DNA from 3 places in the Kitasatospora sp. RG8 genome. Region 3 is predicted to be linked to each of the others. Evidence: riboswitches for the same ligand, from Rfam matches in the RefSeq annotation. Region 3 holds a riboswitch; each other region holds the start of a gene.

What was found. A riboswitch is a leader RNA that binds a small molecule or an ion and turns the genes downstream of it on or off. The one in region 3 is predicted to bind cyclic di-AMP.
Region 1: it holds a riboswitch for cyclic di-AMP, as region 3 does, so the genes downstream of both, J5Y04_RS15480 (LysM peptidoglycan-binding domain-containing M23 family metallopeptidase) here and J5Y04_RS43110 (transglycosylase family protein) in region 3, are expected to answer to the same signal.
Region 2: it holds a riboswitch for cyclic di-AMP, as region 3 does, so the genes downstream of both, J5Y04_RS42935 (M23 family metallopeptidase) here and J5Y04_RS43110 (transglycosylase family protein) in region 3, are expected to answer to the same signal.

Annotation. Positions count from the first base shown of each region.
Region 1 covers NZ_JAGIYX010000008.1:253,129-260,796, forward strand. The annotation lists gene J5Y04_RS15475 (APC family permease) at 1-1,428, opposite strand, end outside; gene J5Y04_RS15480 (LysM peptidoglycan-binding domain-containing M23 family metallopeptidase) at 1,804-2,844, opposite strand; cyclic di-AMP (ydaO/yuaA leader) riboswitch at 2,850-3,007, opposite strand; gene J5Y04_RS15485 (MFS transporter) at 3,318-4,871, shown strand; gene purB (adenylosuccinate lyase) at 4,879-6,309, opposite strand; gene J5Y04_RS15495 (hypothetical protein) at 6,443-6,994, opposite strand; gene J5Y04_RS15500 (hypothetical protein) at 6,981-7,160, shown strand; gene J5Y04_RS15505 (MarR family winged helix-turn-helix transcriptional regulator) at 7,209-7,664, opposite strand.
Region 2 covers NZ_JAGIYX010000013.1:16,845-24,512, forward strand. The annotation lists gene J5Y04_RS20280 (hypothetical protein) at 1-639, shown strand, start outside; gene J5Y04_RS42935 (M23 family metallopeptidase) at 756-1,616, opposite strand; cyclic di-AMP (ydaO/yuaA leader) riboswitch at 1,629-1,787, opposite strand; gene J5Y04_RS20290 (YiaA/YiaB family inner membrane protein) at 2,033-2,323, shown strand; gene J5Y04_RS20295 (alpha/beta fold hydrolase) at 2,433-3,260, shown strand; gene J5Y04_RS20300 (TetR/AcrR family transcriptional regulator) at 3,305-3,874, shown strand; tRNA gene J5Y04_RS20305 (tRNA-Ile) at 3,964-4,040, opposite strand; gene J5Y04_RS43255 (SpoIIE family protein phosphatase) at 4,224-6,569, shown strand; gene J5Y04_RS43260 (sensor histidine kinase) at 6,718-7,668, shown strand, end outside.
Region 3 covers NZ_JAGIYX010000001.1:10,961-18,628, reverse strand. The annotation lists gene J5Y04_RS43110 (transglycosylase family protein) at 1-939, opposite strand, end outside; cyclic di-AMP (ydaO/yuaA leader) riboswitch at 926-1,126, opposite strand; gene J5Y04_RS00080 (hypothetical protein) at 2,612-2,764, shown strand; gene J5Y04_RS00075 (hypothetical protein) at 2,851-3,771, opposite strand; gene J5Y04_RS00070 (DUF397 domain-containing protein) at 4,286-4,531, shown strand; gene J5Y04_RS00065 (ATP-binding protein) at 4,881-5,411, opposite strand; gene J5Y04_RS00060 (helix-turn-helix transcriptional regulator) at 5,829-6,695, shown strand; gene J5Y04_RS00055 (TetR/AcrR family transcriptional regulator) at 6,786-7,391, opposite strand; gene J5Y04_RS00050 (MFS transporter) at 7,612-7,668, opposite strand, start outside.

The sequences.
Region 1 (7,668 bases), on a different contig from region 3:
GTACGGGATCAGCCGGAAGAGCAGCGTGTCGGCGGCGGCCCCGGCCGCGGTGTCCTTGTTGATCACCAGCAGCACCACCACGCCCGCCATCGCCACCCCGCCGACCACCGGCGCGACCAGCGTCCGGAGCCAGTGCCTGGTCTCCGGGTGCTTCCCCTGCACGTGGAAGTACCCGACCACGGCGAACGAGCAGAGCGTCTGCACGATCAGGATCGCCATCGTCCCGAGCAGCGCCAGCAGCGTGTACAGGTGGACGTACGGGTCCATCCCGGCCGCCAGGAAGGCCAGGACCAGCCCGACCGCGATCACCGACTGGACCAGCGAGGCGATGTACGGCGAACCGTGCCGCGGGTGGGTGCGACCCAGCGCCGGGTGGATGAACCCCTCCCGGCCGATGGCGTACAGGTACCGGGAGGCGCACTGGTGGAAGGCCATCGCGCAGGCGAATGACCCGGTCACCACCAGCCACTGGAAGACCTTCACCGCCCAGGCGCCGAGGTGCGCTCCCAGCGGGTCGAAGAAGAGGTTGTTGCCGTCCTTGCCCGGCACCAGCCCGTTGGCGACGTCCACCGCGTGGCCGACCCCGTTGCCGGCCACGATCATCCACGACACGAAGACGTAGAACAGGCCCACCCCGACCACCGAGATCAGCGTCGCCCGCGGCACCACCCGCTTGGGGTCGCGGGACTCCTCGCCGTACATCGCGGTCGACTCGAAGCCCACCCAGGACCAGAACGCGAAGAACAGCCCGAGGCCGGCCGCCGCGGCGCCCGAACCGCCCACCCCGTGGAAGGCGTTCAGCGGGTTGACCGCCTCGGCGGCGAAGCCGTCCGGCCCGCCGCCGGTGAACAGCACCGCCAGCGAGACGGCGCTCAGCACGGTGATCTCCAGCACCAGTGCGACGCCGAGCACCCGGGCGGTCAGGTGCAGGTCGAACCAGGCCATCACCGCGATGGCCAGCAGCCCGAACAGCGCGTACCAGCCCCAGCCCGCGTCCAGGCCCAGCTGCGACTTCACCAGTCCGCGCAGCGAGTACGCGAAGAAGCCGATGATCGATGCCTCGAAGACGACGTACGCGAGCACCGCCAGCAGCCCCGAGGCCATCCCGGCGACCCGGCCCAGCCCGTGCGAGATGTACCCGTAGAACGCGCCGGCCGCGGTGATGTGCCGCGCCATCGCCACGTACCCCACCGAGAACACGGTGAGCACCAGCGTCGCGAAGATGTACGCGGCGGGGGCTCCCACGCCGTTCCCCTGGCCGACGATGATCGGCAGGTTGCCGGTCATCGCGGTGATCGGGGCGGCGGTGGCGATCGCCATGAAGACGACGCCCACCAGCCCGACCGAGTCCGCCTTCAGGCGGTTGACCGCACCGCCGCCTCTTCCGTCCGCGTCCGCACCCGCCGCGTCCCCGCTCTGGATGGCCATCCGGCCCCCTTCACCCGCCGTGCCCCTGCCGCCCGCCTGACCGGTCGGACGATGACTGCCCGACAGCATCGGGGCCCGGCGAACACGCCCGCAACGGACAGGTAGTCAGGTAACACGGGTGGGAAGTTGACGCCTTGTTCGGTTCGGAGCCCGCCGTGTTCGAACGGTTTCGGCCCCGGAGCACCCCGAACACCCCCGGAAAAACGGCGGCCGGCCCGGCTCGCGAAGGAGGTTCGCGAGCCGGGCCGGCCTGGGCGTGTCCCGCGCCCGTTGTTCCGCCGTAGGTGCGGAGATCACCCGGTCGAGCGGTCACCCGACATGACCATCCCGGAGATCACTTCGCCCTGCACCCTGCGGTGGTCTCTGCCCGGAGGGTCAGATGGAGACGCCGTGCGCCCGGAGGTAGGCGATCGGGTCGATGTCCGAGCCGTACTCCGAGCCGGTGCGGATCTCGAAGTGCAGGTGCGGGCCGGTCACGTTGCCGGTCGCACCGGAGAGGCCGATCTGCTGGCCGGCGGTGACGGTCTGACCGATCTTCACGCCGATCGAGGACAGGTGCGCGTACTGGGCGTACTTGCCGTCGGCGAGCTTGATCTCGACCTCGTTGCCGTAGGCGCCGCCGTTGCCGGCCTTCACCACGGTGCCGGCCGCGACGGCGCGCAGCGGGGTGCCGGTGGAGGCGACGAAGTCGGCGCCGGTGTGGTGGCCGGAGGCCCACATCGAGCCGGCCACGCCGTAGGCGGTGCCGAGCTTCGGGTTGGCGATCGGGGAGACGTAACCGGAGGTGCTCGCCACCGCGGCCGGGGCCGGGGCGGGGGTCTGGGCGGCGGGCTTCGCGGCGGCCGGGGCCGGCTTGACGGCCGGGGCCTGCGCGGGCTTGGCGGCCTGGACCGGCTTCGGGGCGGCGGCCGGGGCGGCCGGCTTCACGGAGTCCTGCGAGGCGGACTTCGCGGGGGCGGCCGGCTTGGCAGCGGCGGGAGCGGCGGCCGGGGCGGCGGCCTTGGCGCCCAGCGCGAGCTTCTGACCCGGGAAGATCAGGTTCGGGTTGGTGCCGACGACCGTGCGGTTGTGGTCGTACAGCGCCTGCCAGCCGCCCTCGACGTGCTTGGCGTTGGCGATCTTCGACAGGGTGTCCCCGCCGACGACCTTGTAGCTCTCCTCGGCCGGGGCGGCGGCGGGAGCGGCGGCCGGGGCGGGGGCCTCGGCGGCCGGCTGCGCGGCGGCGGCCGGGGCGGCGTCGACGCTGGTGGCGCCGGTCCAGGTGCTGGTCTGCGCGGGCTTCGCGGCCGGCGCGGTGTGGGCCTGGGCGCTGATGGTGGTCACCAGCGGAAGGGCGAACGCGGCGCCGGTGACGGCGGTGGCGATACCGATGCGGGCGGCGCGGGGCAGGGCGATACGACGAGCCTGTACGGCCATGGGGGATTTCCTCTCCGACGCCTGCGAGGTGAGCTGTCGGGTTCGGGCTGGAGTTGCCCGGCCGCATGCGCGGCTTCACCCCAAGCCGGACCGTGAATTCCGGTCCGGCGACTTACCTTTGGGTCCCCCGCTCCTGCCGTACAGAGTTCAGTTCGTACCACCGGGCAGCGGCAGGACTAGGCGTTCCACCCGGTGGCCACCCGGGCCAACGCCGGGCGGTCGCTGAACTAAAACCCATCCGTCCGGGTGAAGCAATGTCGATCTCTTGAACCGGCAACAAAAGCCGGGGGCGCAGTGACGCTCCGAATGATCGGCTGCACAGTACGTGCACAATCGATTAACCGCGCGCCACTGATCCACGACGCTCCGCCGATTTCGGTGTCCGTCCGCATGCGATCACCTACGGAAAGCCATTCACCGACACACCCCCGGTGACCCTTGTCACGTCAGCCCCCGGGGCGGACGATCGGGCCGTGGCCACCTCCGAGGCCGGCACCCTGCGCCTGGGCACCGCGCAGGGCCGCTGGGTACTACTGGCGACGGTGCTCGGCTCCAGCATGGCGATGCTCGACGGCACGGTCGTGAACGTCGCCCTGCCCCGGATCGGCACCGATCTCGGCGCCCCGCTCTCCGCCCTGCAGTGGACGCTCAACGCCTACCTGCTCACCCTGGCCGGGCTGATCCTGCTCGGCGGCGCGCTCGGCGACCGGTACGGCCGGCGCCGGGTCTTCCTGCTCGGCGTGGTCTGGTTCGCCGCCGCCTCGGCGGCCTGCGCCGCCGCGCCCACCATCGAGGTGCTGGTCGCCTCCCGCGCCGTCCAGGGAATCGGCGGGGCCCTGCTCACCCCCGGGTCACTGGCGATGCTCCAGGCCGTCTACCACCCGGACGACCGCTCGGCGGCGGTCGGCCTCTGGTCCGGCCTCGGCGGGGTGTCGGCCGCGGTCGGCCCCTTCCTCGGCGGCTGGCTGGTGGACGGCCCGGGCTGGCGGTGGATCTTCCTGCTGAACGTCCCCCTGGCCGCCCTGGTCGTCCTGGTGGCCGCCCGCCACGTGCCGGAGACCCGGGACGAAAGCGCGACCGGACGGTTCGACGTGCTCGGCGCGGCACTCGCCGCACTGGCCCTCGGCTCCGTCACCTACGCGCTGACGGCGGCGGGCGACGGGCTCTCCGCCGGGGTCTGGGTGACCGGCGTGGCCGGGCTGCTGCTGGGCGCGGCCTTCGTCGTGGTCGAACGCCGCACCCGGGAGCCGATGCTGCCGCTCGGCCTCTTCTCCTCCCGGCTGTTCACCTCGGTGAACCTGGTCACCCTCTGCGTCTACGCCGCCTTCAGCGGGGTGTTCTTCCTGCTGGTCGTGCAGCTGCAGATCGTCTCCGGCTTCTCCCCGCTGGTCTCCGGACTCGCCCTGGTGCCGATCACCCTGCTGATGCTGACGCTCTCCGCCCGGGCGGGCCGGCTCGGCAAACGGATCGGCCCCCGGCTGCCGCTCACCGTGGGCCCGCTGCTCTGCGCGGCCGGCGTGCTGCTGATGCTGCGGATCGGCGCGGACGCCTCGTACTGGACGGACGTGCTGCCGGCCGTCACCGTGATGGGCTGCGGGATGGTGCTGCTGGTCGCACCGCTGACGGCGACCGTGCTGGCGGCGGTGGAGGTCCGGCACGCGGGCATCGCCAGCGGTGTCAACAACGCCGCCGCCCGCGCGGCCGGCCTGCTCGCGGTCGCGGCGCTGCCGGCCCTGGCCGGGCTCAGCGGCGACGCCTACCGGGTGCCCGCCTCGGTGGACGCGGCCTTCCACACCGCGATGCTGATCTGCGCCGGACTGCTCGCCACGGGCGGGCTCATCGCGGCCGCCACCGTCCGCGGCAACGTCCTCGCTCCCGAGGACCATCCGGTGGCCGAGCCGGACTGCCGCTACTCCTGCGGCACCAACGCCCCGCCGCTGGACCCCGGCCACCCCGGCACCGCGACGGCCCCCGAACACGGCGAGGGCCCCGCCACCGGATCGGCGACGGGGCCCTCGAAGGCCTGACGGAACGTCAGAGGATGTCACCAGGCGCGTACTTGGCAGCCTCGGGGTAGGCGGCGGCGACGGCCTCGACCCGGCGGACCACCTCGGCCACCTGCGCACCGGCCGCGCCGGTGAAGGAGAGCCTGTCGGCGAGCAGCGCGTCCAGGGCGGCCCGGTCCAGCGGGATGCGCTCGTCCGCGGCCAGCCGGTCCAGCAGCTCGTTCTCCCGGGCACCGGCCCGCATGGCGAGCGCCGAGGCGACGGCGTGCTCCTTGATGACCTCGTGCCCGGTCTCCCGGCCGACGCCCGCGCGCACCGCGCCCATCAGCACCTTGGTGGTGGCCAGGAACGGCAGGTAGCGGTCGAGCTCGGCCTCGATCACGGCGGGGAAGGCGCCGAACTCGTCGAGGACGGTCAGGAAGGTCTCCAGCAGGCCGTCGAAGGCGAAGAACGCGTCCGGCAGCGCGACCCGGCGGACCACCGAGCAGGAGACGTCGCCCTCGTTCCACTGGTCGCCACCCAGCTCGGCGGTCATCGACGCGTACCCGCGCAGGATGACGGCCAGGCCGTTGACGCGCTCGCAGGAGCGGGTGTTCATCTTGTGCGGCATCGCGGAGGAGCCGACCTGGCCCTCCTTGAACCCCTCGGTGACCAGCTCGTGGCCGGCCATCAGGCGGATCGTCTTGGCCAGGCTGGACGGCGCGGCGGAGAGCTGCACGAGGGCGGTGAGCACCTCGAAGTCCAGCGAGCGCGGGTAGACCTGGCCGACGGAGGTCAGCACGTTGTCGAAGCCGAGGTGGCCGGCGACCCGGCGCTCCAGCTCGGCGAGCTTGTCGGTGTCGCCGCCGAGCAGGTCCAGCATGTCCTGGGCGGTGCCGACCGGGCCCTTGATCCCGCGCAGCGGGTAGCGGGCGATCAGCTCCTCCAGGCGGCGGAAGGCGACCAGCAGCTCGTCGGCGACGGTCGCGAAGCGCTTGCCCAGCGTGGTGGCCTGCGCGGCGACGTTGTGCGAGCGGCCGGCCATGACCAGCTCGGCGTGCTGGGCGGACAGCCGGCCCAGGCGCACCAGCACGGCGACCGTCCGGTCGCGGACGTGCTCCAGCGACTGGCGGATCTGCAGCTGCTCGACGTTCTCGGTCAGGTCCCGGGAGGTCATGCCCTTGTGGATCTGCTCGTGGCCGGCGAGCTCGCTGAACTCCTCGATCCGGGCCTTCACGTCGTGGCGGGTGACCCGCTCACGGGCGGCGATCGAGCCGAGGTCGACCTGGTCGATCACCCGCTCGTAGTCGGCGACGGCGCCCGCGGGCACCTCGACGCCGAGGTCCTGCTGGGCCTTCAGGACGGCGAGCCACAGGTGGCGCTCAAGGACCACCTTGTGCTCGGGGGACCACAGCTGGGCCAGGGTCGCCGAGGCGTACCGGGAGGCCAGGACATTGGGGATCTGGGGCTTCGCGCTCACGCTTCGCAAGCCTAACAGCCGAGGTCAGCCGGAGCGCCGCCGGATCGGGTGGGCCGGACCGCCATCCTCTCGCGGCCCGCACGCGGCGGCCGCACCCCCTCCCCACAACGCCCGCCCACCCCGACCACACCGCTCACCCCGCGCCCCGTCGCGCCCCGGCCCGCAGCGCCCGCCGCAGCAGCCTGACCAGCGGGCTCCAGCGTGCCGGCCGGGCCACCGCGCCGGTGCAGGCGCGTTCGGCCCGGTCCATGGCGTCCTCGATCAGCGCGTCGTGCAACGGCCGGAAGAGCAGCGGCCAGCTCAGCAGCGCCCGGCCGCGCGCGTGCATCGCCAGGGTGTGCCGCAGCACCGTCCGCCCGCCGTCCGCCCGGTGGACGGTGCACTCGTGGAAGCCGTCGAAGCCGCGCGGCCCGGTGAAGGCGAACCGCACCCACCGCCCGGGGACGTACGCCGCCACCGTGTACCGCACCGGTCCGTGCCCGCCCGCGGCGCCCTCCTCGGACCCGGCGACGGCGGGTACGGCGGCGGCCCGCGAGGCGGTCGCCTGGTGCCGGCGAAACCCCTGCGGGCCGCGCTGCTGTCCTACGGGCCGGACGACTTCGGGCGCGCCGAGTGGCTCGCCGAACAGGCCGCACGGGCGGACCGCGGCAAACGCCGGGATCCGGGAGGCGGTGGCGGCGTTCACCCGGCGGCTCGACGCGACCGCCCCGGTGGACGCCGCACGCGTGGCCCTCGCGCTGGTGGACCTGCCGCTCGCCATCGCCCGCCGTCACCTGCGCGCCGGCGCGACCCTGCCCCCGTACGCCGAGGAACTGGCCGAGAGCACGGCCCTGCGCCTCCTGGCGCCCTGACCCGCGCCCGGCGGGGCGGGGCGGAAGCGCGGGCGGGGCGGTCGGGGACTACTGACCGCCCGCGGCCCGGCCGGTCAGCACCGGCAGCACCTGGGCGCAGATCGAGTGCAGCGACACCCGCTGGTCGTCCGTCATCGCCTCGAAGGCCTGGTGGGTGCGGGCCATCTCGGCCCGGATCAGGCCCAGGATCTCCCGGCCCTGCCCGGTGATCACGACGATCTTGACCCGCCGGTCACCGGCCGCCGCCTCGCGGTTGGCCAGGCCCAGCGACTCCAGCCGGTCGACGATCCCGGTCACGTTGGAGGCGTCGCAGCCGAGCCGCCCGGCCAGCGCGCGCATCGGCACCGGCTCCTGCACCGCGCCGAGCGCCTTCGCCTGCGAGGAGGAGAGCCCGTGCCGGGCCGCCGCGGCCGCGAAGTCCTGGAAGTAGGCGGCGCCGACGGCGGCCAGCGCCTCCATCAGCTCGGCGTTGGTCGGTACGGTCGTCGTCGCTGTCGAACCCATGGGG
Region 2 (7,668 bases), on a different contig from region 3:
GACCCGCTGGCGTACGGCGAGGCGGTGCGGCTGTTGGTCGACCACCAGCGCGCGGCGAAGCGGCTCAACGCCAAGCGGCAGGAGCGGCTGCACGCGGAGGCCGAGTGGCAGGGCGAGGTGGCCGCCGGGCTGCTGCGCCGGGCCGACCTGGTGACCTGGCCCCGGCTCTACGCGGTGCTGCTGTGCGCGCACGACGTCGACCTCGCCGACAAGGCGGCGGTGCGGGAGTGGCTGACGGCGTTCCGGGAGCTGGCCGAGGAGGACCGGCGGGCCGCCTTCGAGGCGCTGGCGGTGGCCGGCTGGCTGGACGAGGCGGACGAGGAGGGCTGGGGCGCGGCCCGGGTGCTCTCGGTCGGGATGGCCACGGACGGCGCCCGGCGGCTGCTGGAGCAGGGCCTGATGCGGCGCAGCTACCGCAACCTGGCGGAGCTGACGGCGCTGGGCCGCCCGATGCCGGACGAGCTGGCGGGGGACTTCGGGGCGTTCGAGGAGGCGGCGGTCGAGGCGGCGCTGGACCTGTTCGGCGAGTGGACGGTGCCGGGGCTGCCGCGGCTGCTGGTGGCGGAGTTCCCGGACCTCGCGCCGGAGCCCGGCCAGGAGGAGATCGACGCGTACCTCGCGCAGCTGCCGGGGGAGTGAGCGCGGGGGCACGGGGGCGCGGGCCTGGTCCGGTCCGCGCCCCCGGGGCGTGGCCCTGGGCGGGACGCACGGGTGCCCCGGCCGTCGTCGTGACGGCCGGGGCACTCCGGTGCTCGTCAGGGGGTGATGCCGCGCTGCTCGAACCAGCTCTCCGGGTCGACCGGGGCGCCGCCGCCCGGGCGGACCTCCAGGTGCAGGTGGGGGCCGGTGACGTTGCCGGTGGCGCCGACCTTGCCGAGCTGCTGGCCGGGGACGACCTTGCCGGAGCCCTTGATGATCGAGGAGAGGTGGCAGTACCAGATCTCGGTGCCGTCGGGCAGCGTCTCGACGATCCGGTAGCCGTAGGAGCCGGCCCAGCCGGCCGAGGTGATGGTGCCCTGGCCGACGGCGTAGACCGGGGTGCCGGTGTCGGCGGCGAAGTCCAGGCCGGTGTGCAGGTGGGCCCAGTAGGAGGCGCTCTGGCCGTAGTGGGCGGAGAGGTTGTAGTCGCGCACCGGCAGGTTGATGGCGGCGAGCTTGGCCTTCTCGGCCTCCTCGGCGGCCCGCTTGGCCTCCTGCTGCTGGGCGGCGCGCTTGGCCTCGGCCTCCTTGGCGGCCTGGAGCCGGGCGCCCTCCTCGGCGGCGGTGCGCTGGCTGTCGGCCTGCTGCTGGATCCGGGCGGCGAGGGCGAGGCCGGGGTCGGCGGCGAGGGCGACCGGGGTCTCGTCGGGGGCCTCGACGGCGGGGGCGGCGGCCGGGGTCGCGGAGGCGAAGCCGGTGGCGCCCAGGGTGGCGGCGACGGCGGTGACGCCGAGCAGCGGGGCCGTCCCACGGGTCTGACGCGGCATCCGGTGCCGGTTGGCCTCGGCGGCCTGCGGGGCCGCCTCGTCGGAGGGCCCGCCGGACTCGCCCGGGTGGGCGGGCGGCCACGGGTGGTCGAGCAGCTGGGTGCCGGCGGAGGAGCCGGGCAGGTTTGCCGGAGAGTGCGTCGACGCCACGGAGGCGCGCTCCTTTCCTTCCTTCGCGCCTACCGGGTTAGCTGACGGGTTCGGAGCAGGAAGGTCTCCTACGGCTGGGCCTGGGCCCGGCCGATTCACCCCAAGGAACGTGGTTCCCCGGCTCCCTGGCCTGCCCGGAGGCCGGCCGGCGGGATTAGGCGACGGCGCACGGTGCCGTCTGGGTACGGCGTTGCGGACCGCGCTGCGTTATCAAACGTTAATCCTAGGAGCCCCTGATTCCAAGCCATCCGTCAGGAGCAGCAGGACACAGCCCGGACACTACGTGACCCGATGGGCATTTTGGGGCGATTGACAACAACTGACACTACCGAACGTTATTGGACGTCAACGAACGAACCCCTACTTGAGTACCCCTACTCATGTGCGACCCGGCCCGACGCGGCCATCCTGACGCCATGAACGCACCGATGCAGTCACGCACCACGGCCGCGTACTACGTCCAGGCCGTGCTCTCCTTCGCCCTCTCCGCCGGCGCCCTCGCGACCGGGATCGCCTACCTCCCGGTGGGCGGCTGGACCCGGGCCTTCCTCGGGGTCGGCCTGCTCTACACCGTCACCTCCTCGTTCACCCTGGCCAAGGTGGTCCGCGACAAGCAGGAGAACAGCGAGATCGTCACCCGGGTGGACCAGGCCCGGCTGGAGAAGCTGCTGGCCGAGCACGACCCGTTCAAGGTGGAGGGGGTCTGATCCGGGCCATCCTCGGATCCGGTCGATAGCTTGACGGCTAAGGCTATTAGCCTTAGCTTTATGGGTGTCGGCACCACCGCCGACGCCCCGGCGGACCGAGGAGGCCCCCATGTCCCGCACCACCGCCCCCACCACGCAGTACCTCGACGTCACCGGCGGCCGGATCGCCTACGACGACACCGAGCAGGGCGACGGCGCCCCCGTCGTCCTGCTCCCGGGGATGCTCGACAGCCGGGCCGCCTACCGGCACCTGCGCCCGCTGCTCGTCGCCGCCGGCCGCCGCGTGATCACCATGGACCTGCGCGGCTTCGGCGACTCCTCGATCGTCTGGGACGACTACTCGCCGGCCGCGATCGCCGCCGACGTCCTCGCCCTGCTCGACCACCTCGGCATCGGGCGCGCCGTCCTCGCCGGCAACTCGTACACCGGCGCGACCGTGGTCAAGGCCGCCGGCGACGCACCCGAGCGGGTCGCCGGGATCGTCCTGCTGGACGCCTTCGTCGAGAACCTGCCGCCGAACGCCCTGCAGCGCGCGATGTTCGGCGTCATGGGCAAGCTGCTGGTGCACTCCCCCGCCTTCTGGGGCCTCTACCACCGCAGGATGGCCTACCCGACCGCCAAGCCGGCCGACTTCGACGCGTACGTGGACGGGCTGGTCGCCGCGATGCGCACGCCCGGCCGCAAGACCGCCACCCGCGGCCAGGTCCGCGGGGACTCGGCGCCCGTCGGCTGGACCGCGGCCGTGCGGTGCCCGGCGCTGGTCGTCATGGGCAGCAAGGACCCCGACTTCCCCAAGCCGGAGGTGGTCGCCGACCGGCAGGCCGCCGCGCTGAACGGCCGCAAGGTGATGATCGAGGGCTCCGGCCACTACCCGATGGCCGACCACCCGCAGGCGACCGCCGACGCGCTGCTCGGGTTCCTCGCCGAGCTGGCCTGAGCCCTCCCGCCCCACCGGAACCGGACCCACGGAGAATCGCCCCCATGCCCCGAGTAGGACTCACCCCCGAGCAGGTCGTCGGCCACGCCCTCGCCCTCATCGACGAGCAGGGCCCCGAGGCCCTCACCCTGGCCGCGGTCGCCGCGCGGGCCGGGGTGGCCACTCCCTCGCTCTACAAGCACGTCAGCGGCGGCCTCGCGGAACTGCGCCGGCTGGTCGCCGTCCGGGTCACCGAGGAGCTGGCCGACCGGCTCGCCGAGGCGGCCGTCGGCCGGGGCGGGGACGACGCCGTCGCCGCCGTCCTGCGCGCCTACCACGCCTACGCCACCGAGTACCCGCACCGCTACAACTCGCTCCCGCAGGCCCCGCAGCCGGACGACGACCTCACCCGGGCGGCGACGCGGCTGGTCGGCGTGATCATCGCGGTGCTGCGCGAGTACGGGCTCGCCGGGTCGGAGGCGATCCACGCCGCCCGCGCCGTCCGCTCGGTGGCCCACGGCTTCGCCTCGCTCTCCATCGGCGGCGCCTTCCAGCTCGCCGAGGACCTCGGCGACACCCAGGACCGGCTGATCACCGTCCTCACCCACGGCCTGCGCGACTGGCCCGGGGCCTGAGGCGGGACGCGCCCACCGGGGCCGGTCGCGGGGGCCGGCCGCAGGGACGCCGAAGGGCCCGGAGCGTGATCGCTCCGGGCCCTTCGCGGTGGTGGGCCTAACAGGACTTGAACCTGTGGCCTCTTCCTTATCAGGGAAGCGCTCTAACCGTCTGAGCTATAGGCCCTTGCCGCTCGCCGATCCTACTCGACCGGCGGCCCGTCGGTCGCACCGGGTGCCACGGCGGTCCGGTCCGGGGGCCTCCGTGGCACCCTGGGCGACCATTCACCGGCTTAAGAAATAAGGTATTAAGAATTGGGTGTCCGATAAGGCACCACCCCGACAGGGCAACGGAAAGGCCGGGCATCCCATGGACCTGTCCTCGCCGTGGCTTCCCCCCTCCGAGGACGAGAGCCGGACGCCGCGCAGCAGCCCCACCGCGCGCAGCGCCATGCGCTGCGTCCGCTTATTGCTCGGCTGCACCAGCGCCGCCGAACTCCTCGGCACGATCCTCGCCGAGGGCCCCGGCTGGATCACCGGCGAGGGGTCCGCGCTCTACCTGCTGGACTCCGCCGGAATGCTCCGGCTCGCCGCCTCCCACGGCCTGCCCGAATGGGCCCACGAGCGGTACGGCATGGTCGACCCGGCCGGCGACCTGCCCGCCGCGATGGCGCTCAGGCTGCGCCGCCCCTACCTGCTCAGCCCCGAGCGCACCAGCGTCGACTACCCCAACCGCAACGCCGGCATGGGCACCGGCATGGTCGCCATCATCGCCCTGCCGATGATCGTCGACGAGCGGCCGATCGGCGTGCTGGCCCTGGCCCTCGCCCACCGGGGCACCGTCCCCCGGCGCGACCTCGACGTCCTGGAGACGCTCGGCGACGCCTGCGCCCACCGGCTCTCCCACCTGCTCCACCACGCGAACGCCGAGACCGGCCCGCCCAGGGGCGGCCGCCCGGGCGGTGCGCCCGCGACCGGCGCCGGAACGCCCCCGGGCCCCGACGGGAACGGACCCGACACGAACGGACCGGACGCGGACGACGCCGGCCGGGCCGCCGGGCTGGCCCACCCGATGCTCTCGCTCGCCGTCCGCTCCGCCGGGCACGGCGCCTTCGAACGCGACCTGGTCACCGGCGAGTCCTACTGGGACGCCCAGGCCTACCGGGTGGCGGGCCAGCCGCCGCCGGCCGACGGCGGCCCGGCGGCCGCACCCGACCTGGACCGGATCGTCCACCCCGAGGACCTGCCGGACTTCCAGGCCGCCCTGGCCGAGGCGCTCGCCACCGGCGGCCCGTACCGGATCACCTACCGGGTGCTGCGCCGGGGCGGCGGCGTGGTCCGGATCGAGGAGACCGGCGAGGTGATGCTCGACGTGCACCGGCGGCCGGTCCGGATCGCCGGGCTGGTCGCCGACCGGGACCGCGTCCGCGCACCCGGGGAACGCCCGCCGGCCGACGGGCCGGGCGGCGCCCCGGCGGCCGGGGCCCGCTCGGCGCTGCTGCTGGCGCTCACCCGGGCGCTGTCCCGCGCGGTCACCGTCCGGGACGTCACCACCACGGTGACCGACATCGCCCGCCCGGCCTTCGGCGCCGCCAGCATCGTGCTCGACCTGGTGGACGAGGGCCGGCTGCTGCCCGTGTCGCACACCGTCTACGGCGGGCCGCGCCGCACCGAGCTGACCAGGCTGGCCGACCTCTCCGAGGGGGTCATGCAGCACGCGCTGGCCCGCTCCACCCCGCTGTTCAGCGAACCGGGCCGCACGGGACGGGCCCCGGACGGCGGCGGGCCGCTCACCCCGCCCGCCTGGACGGTGCTGCCGCTGGTCGCCTCCGGGCGGCAGGTCGGCTCCTGCCTGATCACCTTCGCCACCGAGCGGGCCTTCGGCCGCGAGGACCGCACCCTCTACTCCGCGTTCGCCGGCGTCCTGGCGCAGTCCCTGGAGCGCGCCCGCCTCTACGACACGCACCACCACCGGGCCACCGAGCTCCAGCGCGCCATGCTGCCGCGCACCCTGCCCCGGCTGCCCGGGATCGCCAGCGCCGCCCGCTACCTGCCCAGCACCGAGGGCATGCAGATCGGCGGCGACTGGTACGACCTGCTGCGGCTGCCGGAGGGCAGGATCGGCCTGGTGATCGGCGACGTCCAGGGTCACAACGCCGAGGCCACCGCCGTGATGGGGCAGCTGCGCAGCGTCCTGCGGGCGTACGCCACCGACGGGCACGACCCGGCCGCGACGCTGGCCAGGACCAGCCGGCTGCTCTCCGGGCTGGACACCGACCTCTTCGCCACCTGCCTCTACCTCACCCTCGACCCGGCCGACGGCACCCTGCGGGCGGCCCGCGCCGGGCACCCGTCGCCGGTCCGGATCACCGACGACGCGAAGGCCGTGGAGCTGGACCTGCCGGGCGGCCCCCCGCTGGGCGTCGACCCGGAGGCGGCCTACCACCTGTCGGTCGGTCACCTGGCGCCCGGGGAGACGCTGCTCGTCTACACCGACGGCCTGGTCGAGGACCGCGAGGAGGACTACGACGAGTCGGTGCAGCGGATGCTCGGCGGGCTGGAGCTCTGGGCCCGGCAGACCGGGCCGGGCCGGATCGGCCCGGCGCCCGCCCTGGAGCGGCTGGCCGACCTGCTCACCCTCAACGTCACCGAGCGCCGGTCGCGGCCGGACGACGTGGCACTGCTGCTGTTGCACCGGATGTCAGCAGGGCAGTAAACGGTGCGGCGGTCGGTGCCGCAGACCGATCGGGGGCGAAGCAGACCGGATTGACGCCGTATTGACGGGATATTGAGGAGATCCGGTCACTTGGCGAGATCCGGTCACACCATCGTAGGATCATCACCCTAGAATTCGCCGCGTGACGATGACTCAGTGGTGCGCAACGGCAACCGGCGTTCTCGCCGCCCTCGCCCTCGTGGCCGCCGCCCGCTACCGCGCCGTCTCCGTCACCCACCGCCGACGTCACGACCGCCAGCAGCGCGAACTCGCCCGCCTCCGGGACCAGCTGACCACCGAACTGGCCCGGCGCGGCAGCGAACTGGCCGCCGTCCAGCAGGAACAGGAACTCAACGCCTCCACCCAGCGCGCCTTCCTCAGCGTGGCCCGCCGCATCCTCGTCATGGCGCACGACCAGCAGGCCCTGCTGGACGAGATGGAACGCACCCACGACGACCCGACCCTGCTGGAGGGCCTGCTCAAGGCGGACCACGCCGCGGCCCAACAGGCCCGCCTCGCCCAGACCCTGGCCGTCCTCTGCGGCGCCCGGGCCGGACGGCACTGGCCGGAACCGGTCTCGCTGGAGGACGTGGTGCGCGGCGCCCAGTCGCGCATCCTGCCCTTCCAGCGGGTGGTGGTCCGCAGCCGGATCGAGACCGCCGTGGTCGGCGCCGCCGCCGAGGCCCTCATCCACGCCGTCGCCGAGCTGCTGGACAACGCCACCCGCTACTCCCCGCCCAGCACCCAGGTGTTCGTCACCCTCATGCCGGTGCACAACGGCGCCGTCATCGAGATCGACGACGGCGGTGTCGGCATGCCCGAGCAGGCGGTCGCCAAGGCGGCCTCCGCCCTGGCCGGCGGCTCCGCCCTGGAGGTCTCCCGCCTCGGCGAGGTGCCGCAGTTGGGCCTCGCGGCGGTCGGCCGGCTCTCCGAGCAGTACGGCTTCCGGGTCACCCTCAGCTCCGCGCCCTCACCGTACGGCGGTGTGCGGGTCGTGGTGCTGCTGCCGAACGCCCTGCTCACCGAGCCCCTCCCGCCGACCGTCCCGGGCCTCGGCCCGGACGACCCGGCGTTCGCCCCCGGACCGCACCACCCCGCA
Region 3 (7,668 bases):
GAAGGCGACCGCGGCGGCCATGCTGCCGGTGGCGGCCTGGGCGGGCGCCTGGGTCTGGGTCTGGGCGGCCGGCTTGGCGGCCGGGGCCTGGGTCTGGGCGGCGGGCTTGGCGGCGGCGGCCTGGCCGGAGTTGCCGGAGCTCCGGTCGAACCAGTTGAAGCCCTTGCCGGACTCGTCCGAGGCCTGGGCGCGGTCACCGAGGGTCAGGTGCTGACCGGGGTAGATGACGTGCGGGCCGTCGGTCAGGGTGGAGCGGTTGAGCTCGTACAGCCGCTCCCAGCCGCCCTGGACGTTGTTCTTGTCGGCGATCGAGGAGAGCCAGTCGCCGGCGACGACGGTGTAGTCGTTGGAGGCGGCCTTGTCCTGCCACTTCTTCGACCAGTTCTGGCCGGACTGCGGCTTGGCGGAGTCGGTGGAGGCCGGGGCCTGGTCGGCCTTCGGCGCGGCCGGCTTGGCGGCGGGGGCCTGCGCGGCGGGCGCGGCCGGGGCCGGGGTCTGCGCGGCGGGCTTGGCGGCCGTGGTGGTGTCGACCGCGGCGGGGGTGCCGCCCTTGGTCAGGCCGGCCTGGACGGAGCAGACGGGCCAGGCACCGGGGCCCTGGACGGCGAGCACCTTCTCGGCGATCGCGATCTGCTGGTCCTTGGTGGCGAGGTCGGCGCGGGCCGCGTACGCGGTGCCGCCGAACTCCGCCCAGGTGCTGTTGGTGAACTGGAGGCCGCCGTAGAAGCCGTTGCCGGTGTTGATGCTCCAGTTGCCGCTGCTCTCGCACTGCGCGACCTTGTCCCAGGTGGCGACGGAGGCGGCGGAGGCGGTGCCGGAGGTCAGGCAGGGGACGGTGAGACCGATGCCGACGACGCCGAGGGTGGCGATCGCGCGGCGGGTGCGGCTGGACAGGCGGGTGCCGTTGGTGGGCAGCATGAAGACGCGGTCCTCTCCCACGCCTGCGAGGTGAGCTGTCGGATTCGGGCTGGAGTTGCCCGGCCGCGCTGTGGACGCGGCTTCACCCCTAGCCCTGAACCGGTACGCGGACCGGTCCGGGGCGACTTACCTGTGGTTCCCCCGCTCCTGCCGTGGTGCGTTCTGCGCTGCCAGCGCACCCGACGGCAGGACTCGGCGTTGCGGATGAGCTGGGTCCGTGTGGCCACGAACGGGGAGCACGTTAAGCAGACTTAAGTTCAAACCGCAAACATGTGTGACGCTCGTCACGGTTTGCGGAAAGCCTGCGGAAAGGCTGTCCACCATGATCAGAAATGACCGTTTTCGCGCAACGCCCGCCGCGGTCAATGCAACTGCCTGTGCTTCAGGAGGTCGGGACCGACGCAGCCGTCCGGGGGGAGGGCTACGCAGCGATGGCCATGGGCGAGGAGCCGGACGCGGGCCGGCCGGCCGCCGGGCCCCGCGGAGCGCATCGCCGGGCAAAGCATCGCAGACCGGACATCCCGCCTGAAGCGGCCCGAACTCCCTTAAGTCGCCGCACAATGCTGCGCCGGCTCGCGGTCGGCACGGCGTTCGCGGCGATCGGCGGCGAGGAGGCCCTGCGACGCTCGCTGACCGGCCCCACGGCGCCCGTCGCCGCCGGGGGCACCGCCACGAGCCCGGCCGGGACGGGAGGCGACGGAGCCATGGACCACGGCGACGCCGCGCCGCCGCCCTCCGCCGGCGCCGCGGAGGGCGCCGCCCCCGGGCAGCCCGCCGCCGCGCCCGCCGTCGACCGGAACGGCCGCCCGTGGTCCGACCCGACCGGCTGGGGCGGCAGGGTGCCCGGCCCGCAGAGCGCCGTCCGGATCACCGACAAGGTGCTGCTGGACACCGACGCCACCGTCGCCTCGCTGCTGGTCGAACCGGGCGGCGCCCTCACCTTCGCCGCCGGCCGCACCGTCACCCTCGCCTCGGCGGGCAACGTCGAGGTCCGCGGCACCCTCGCCCTCGCCCCCGACGACACCGCCGTGCACACCCTGCGCTTCCCGGCCGTCGACGAGAAGCGGTTCCGGGGCGACGGCATGAAGGTTGGTCGACACCGACGTCGGCCTCCGGGTCACCGGCGCCGGGTACCTGCGGCTGGACGGCGCCGCCAAGACCGCCTGGGTACGCGCCGCCGGCGGCCTGCGGGCCGGCGACACCACCGTCACCCTGGCCGCCCCGCCCGCCGGTTGGCGGCCCGGCGACGAACTGTCCGTCACCCCGACCGGCCCGCCGGGCGAGGACGGCTCCTCCACCCGCTACGACCTGGCCGTCGTCCGGTCCGTCAGCGGACCCGGCGTCACCCTGGAGGCACCGCTGAAGTACGCGCACCCGCGGGTCCCGGCCGGAGGGGGCGTCACCGTCGGCGCCGAGGTGCTCAACCTGACCCGTGGCGTCCGGGTCGAGGGCAGCGCCGAGGGGCGCGCCCAAGTCCACATCACCAGCTCCCGCCGGGCCGACGTCCGGCACGCCGCGCTGCGCTGGGTCGGCCCGCGCACCGAGACCGGGGAGACCTGGAGGGGACCGGACGGGGCCGCCCCGGTCACCGCCCCCGTCCTCGGCCGGCGGCAACGAACTCTGGGTCGACCCGGAGCCCGGGCCACCCGGGAACATCCTGCTGCGCCGGGCCGGGCAGTCCGAGGTGCTCCAGGTGCGCCGGGCGGACGGCGGCGGAACCGCGCAGCCGCAGTGGAACGCGAGCAGTACGCCGGTGGCCTCGTTCGCCGCGCAGTCCCGGCCGGTGCAGACGCCCGCCCTGGGCCTCAAGGACGCCGCCGCGCCCACCGGCCGGGTGGGCGGCTAGCGGACGGGGAGAGACGGGGGGAGGACGGCCGAAGGGGCCCGGAGTGCGCTCCGGGCCCCTTCGTGCGGTCTGTCCGCAGTGGGCTGCTACTGGGCGGCGTGGCGCCCGCCGCCCTCCTCGACCGCGGACTCCTCGGCGTGCGCCTCGGGGTCGGCGGCCGGAAGCACGGCCAGGTAGGTGGAGGCGATCAGCTGGCCCACCGTCGGGTACGCGCCCAGCGGGGCGGCGGACGGGCAGCCGGTCTCCTCGGCGGCCGTGGCGAGCAGCTCGGAGTCGGCCTCGGGGCCGATCACCAGTGGGGCCAGCGCCGGGTTCTGGGCGCCCATCTCCTTGAGGTGGGCGACGGCCGCGGCCACCGATCCCGGCACGTCGAGCGCGGCGGGGACGACCGGCACGGCCAGCCGGGCGGCCAGCAGCATTCCGGTGATCCCGGCGGCGTCGGCCGCCTCCTGGCCCCCGACGGTGGTGAGCACAACGCCGTCGGCGGCGGTGGCGATGGCGAACAGGCGGGCGCGGTCGGCGCGGGCCAGACCGGCCTCGGAGAGCCGGACGTGGACGGCCTCGGCCAGCAGCGGGTGCGGGCCCAGCACGTCGGTGACGTGGGCGCCGTACTCGGCGGCGAGCGCGTGCAGGTCGGCCAGGAAGCCGTGCGGGCCGGGGAGCAGCGGCACCACGACCGGTGCCGGCAGGCCCGCCTCGGCGGCGTGCGCCAGCAGTTCGGCGACGGTGTGCTCGTCACCGGCGGTGCCGGCGGACTCGCCCTCGCCCGTGTCGCCCGGCAGGTAGCCGGCCGCCGTCTGCACGCCGTTCTGCTCGCTGCGCACGATGGACAGCAGTTCCTCGACCACGGAACGGGACTCGGGCCCGGCGGTCGCGGGCACCGCGAGCACCAGGGCCGGGGACCCGGCCGGGATCTCGGGGCGCTCGGGGCGGCGGTGGCGCCCCCGCGCACGGGAGCCTGGAGTGCGGACGGGCAGTGGCGCGCCCGGGATGGCTGCGGTGCTCATGGCGGAGATCGTAGGACATCTGGCCGCCCACCCTGCAGTCGGCTGCCGAACCGGGACGGGCGGGCCGCCCGAAAATCGGACATACTCCGCCAAACCCCCGCGCGGCCGGGACATCTTCTCTGACGCGCTTGACGGCCCCTCCCGTTGCACCCCCGTCGCGTGAGATGTCTCACAGGCACGGTGGCGTCTGACGGAGGGTCACGGGAGTGCGACTCCCGGCATTCGAAGATCAACATTCAGCGGGGGGCCGCCTACGGGCGGTTATCGGCGATCCGCCGATTCAGTCGGCTATGTCCGCTTACGTGCCGTCAGGTGGTGGGGTCGTGAAGAGTTGCAGTTTGGCGGCGAACGACCCGTGCACCTGCACCGTCCCGTGCTGATGCACGTGCACTGGAGCTATCATCACGTCAAGTGAGGCGTTGTGCCGGGCCGGTACGGGGCCGGCCCAGTCGTTCGGCTGTTGTGCCGGGGCGCCGAGCTGGACGACCACTCCGGAGCTCTTCGGGAGATTTCTATGCACAACACGTACGACGCGTACAACGGGATGGCGGCTGCGGACCTCAAGGACGTGGTCTGGCAGAAGAGCCTGCACAGCAACTCTCAGGGCAACTGCGTCGAGTTCGCCGCCCTCCCGGGGGGCGAGGTGGCGATGCGCAACTCGCGCTTCCCCGACGGTCCGGCACTGATCTACACCCGGGCCGAGATCGCCGCGCTGCTGCTGGGGGCCAAGGACGGGGAGTTCGACCACCTGGCGGTCTGACCGGCCGCCGCCTTCTCCATCGGGGGGCCGTCGTGGGTGCTGACACCGCGACGGCCTTTGTCTTCTCCGCTTGTCCTGTCGCTGTTGTGTTGTCCGGCTCCTGCGCCGTCCGGGGTGCGCCCCGTCGGGGGCGGACCGGGAGAGCGTGAGCCGCGGCCGCGCACCCGGGTGGTGTGGTCCCCCGGGGGTCCGCCGGCCGGTGGCGGGCCGTTCGTCGTCACCCGCTCGGGCGTCCCGTGGTCGGGCCGGGAGGGTCCTGCCGGACGTCGTCTCCCGTGGTCCCGCCGGACGCCGTGTCCTGCGGCCGCCGCGTGGCCGCGTGGTCTCCGCCGGGCGGAGCGTCCTGCTGCTAGGCCGAGCGGCGGTGCCGGCCGCCGAGCTCGGGGACGGCGTTCACGGCGGTGCGCTCCGCCTCGAACAGCGCCCAGACCACCTTGCCGCTGCCCAGCGGGTGCCAGCCCCAGGAACGGCTGAAGGAGTCCACCAGGTGGAGCCCGCGCCCCGATTCGGCGACGAAGTCGGCCTCCCGGGCCACCGGCCCGATGCTGCTCGGGTCGCTGACCGCGCAGACCACCTGCGGTGCGCGGTGTACCAGGCTTATTCGGATCGGCAGCCGTCCATCGGCCGTGGGCTGGACGGGGAAGTCGTAGTCGTCGAGTGCGCCGCCCGCCGTGCCGGGGCGCGCGCCGATCGCGTGCCGCAGGGCGTTGGTCACCAGCTCCGAGGCCACCAGCGCGACATCGTCGAACAGCTCGTCCAGTCCCCAGCGCTGAAGAGCCGTCCTGGCGAAGTCGCGCGCGGTTCTGACGGCTTCGTAGCGAGGGGCGAGCGTACAGGTGACCACATGGGGATCGACTGCCAAGGCCGTACCGGTGCTCATGAAGAGCTCCTCCCATAAGGGGGCGGACACGGCTGGACCCGCCGGGGTCATGCCGGTCACCTCCGACTCGCTCGGCCGCACGGCCGCCCCCTCGACCAGGCGCGCGCGCACACGAACGCCCGGTGGCGCGGGGGCGCTGCCGGGCTGGTGCGCGGAGTCGCGCGTGGGGTCGACGCGGAGCCCGCGGGATTGCCAGGGATGTGCAGGTGCACGTGCACCATGGTCCTCTGCGCTCACTGCAGATGCAAGAGTCGATTCACGTGCAGTTGTTCAAATGGCATATGCAAGAGCCGAATGCACGTGCATCCTGGTGTGAGAGGTGCAGAACTGATAGGAACATCCGTCAGTATCGGCACCGTGAGCGCTCAACTGATGGCAGACTGTGCGCTGTTTGCCCTAGGTGGAGGTTTCGACCGCATGACCACAGTTCAGCCGGGCGGCGGCTCGATGGTCCGCCGGATCCTCCTCGGCTCGCAGCTTCGCCGGCTCCGCGAGACGCGCGGCATCACCCGCGAGGACGCGGGCTACGCGATCCGCGCCTCCGAGTCCAAGATCAGCCGCATGGAGCTCGGCCGCGTCAGCTTCAAGGAGCGCGACGTCGCCGACCTGCTCAGCCTCTACGGCGTCGACGACGGCGGCGAGCGCGAGGCCCTGCTCGGCCTCGTCCGCGAGGCCAACAAGTCCGGCTGGTGGCACAGTTTCAACGACGTCCTGCCGGGCTGGTTCCAGACCTACGTCGGCCTGGAGGAGGCCGCCGCGCTGATCCGCACGTACGAGGTGCAGTTCATCCCCGGGCTGCTGCAGTCCGAGGAGTACGCGCGGGCGGTGTTCGGCCAGAGCCGGCCGGTGATCAGCGAGGAGGAGGTCGAACGCCGGGTCAGCCTCCGGCTGCGCCGCCAGAAGCTGCTCACCGAGGGCAACAGCCCCCGGCTCTGGGCCGTCATCGACGAGGCCGCGCTGCGCCGCCCGGTCGGCGGGCCGAAGGTGATGCGCGGTCAGGTGCAGTACCTGATCGACGTCGCCGAGCAGGCCAACGTGGTGATCCAGGTGATGCCGTTCCGCTTCGGCGCGCACGCCGGCGAGTCCGGGGCCTTCACCATCCTCCGCTTCCCCGAGCAGGACCTCGCCGACGTGGTCTACCTGGAGCAGCTCACCAGCGCGCTCTACCTCGACAAGCGGGACGACGTCGACGCGTACATCCAGGTCATGGAGCGGCTCTGCGTGGACAGCCTCACGCCCGAGCGCACCATCGACCTGCTCGCGTCGATCCTGAAGGAGCGCTGACAGCCCGCTCTACGGCGGCCGGACGCACGACGGATCCGGAACGCGGAGCACCGCCGGCCCGACGCCCACCCACGCCCGCCGGGCCCCCGCTCAGCCGCGGGCCGGCGGCCGTTCGCGTTCCGGCGGGGTCCGCTGCGGCGGCCGGCCGAGCCGCCAGTCCAGGTCGTAGCGGCGGAACAGGTCGGCCCGGATCGGGGCCAGCGGGAGTTCGGCGCCCGGCAGCAGCACGCCTATGCAGCCGCCCATCAGCGCGCTGCGCAGCACCGCGTGCTCGGCGACCGGGTCCGGCGCGCCCCAGTCGCGCAGCAGCCCCTGGAGGATGGCGCCGAGCTGCTGCTGCTCCGGGTCCTGGACGAACGCACCGGCGTCCGGGTCCAGGATCAGCGCCAGGTGCGAGCGCATCACCCGGGGGTGGTCCATCGCCAGCCCCAGCACCGCGTCGATCGCCCGGGCCAGCCGGGCCTCCGGGGTGGCCTCCGGCGCCAGTTCGCCCAGCGCCGCCGACAGCGTCTGGTGCATCATCCGGTGGGTCGCCGACTGCATCAGCAGCCGTTTGCCGTCGAAGTAGTAGGAGAGCAGTCCGCGGGCGAGTCCGGCCCGCTCGGCTATGTCGCTCAGGGTGGTGCCGGCGTAGCCGTGCCGGTCGACGAGCTCGACGGTGGCGTGCATGATGCGCCGGCGGGAGCGTTGACGCATTTCCTCATTGACCGAATCCCCGCGAGGTGCCATCGTGTCTGCTCCGTACGTTCGTTGGCTCCCGGCCAATATACTGGCGGGGCGAGAGGCCGAACCGCGGCAACCGCACGCGGCAGGGCGCGCACGGGCCGGATCGTACGGAGGCGCCGGCTCCACCAACACGGGGGTTTGGTGGAGCCGGTGCCCGCCCGGAAGGCGAGGAGCCGGTCGCTTGGGGCGTTCAGCTCTTGGCCAGGATCCCGCCCCGCCGGTCGTCCAGGTCACCGTCCGGGCCGCC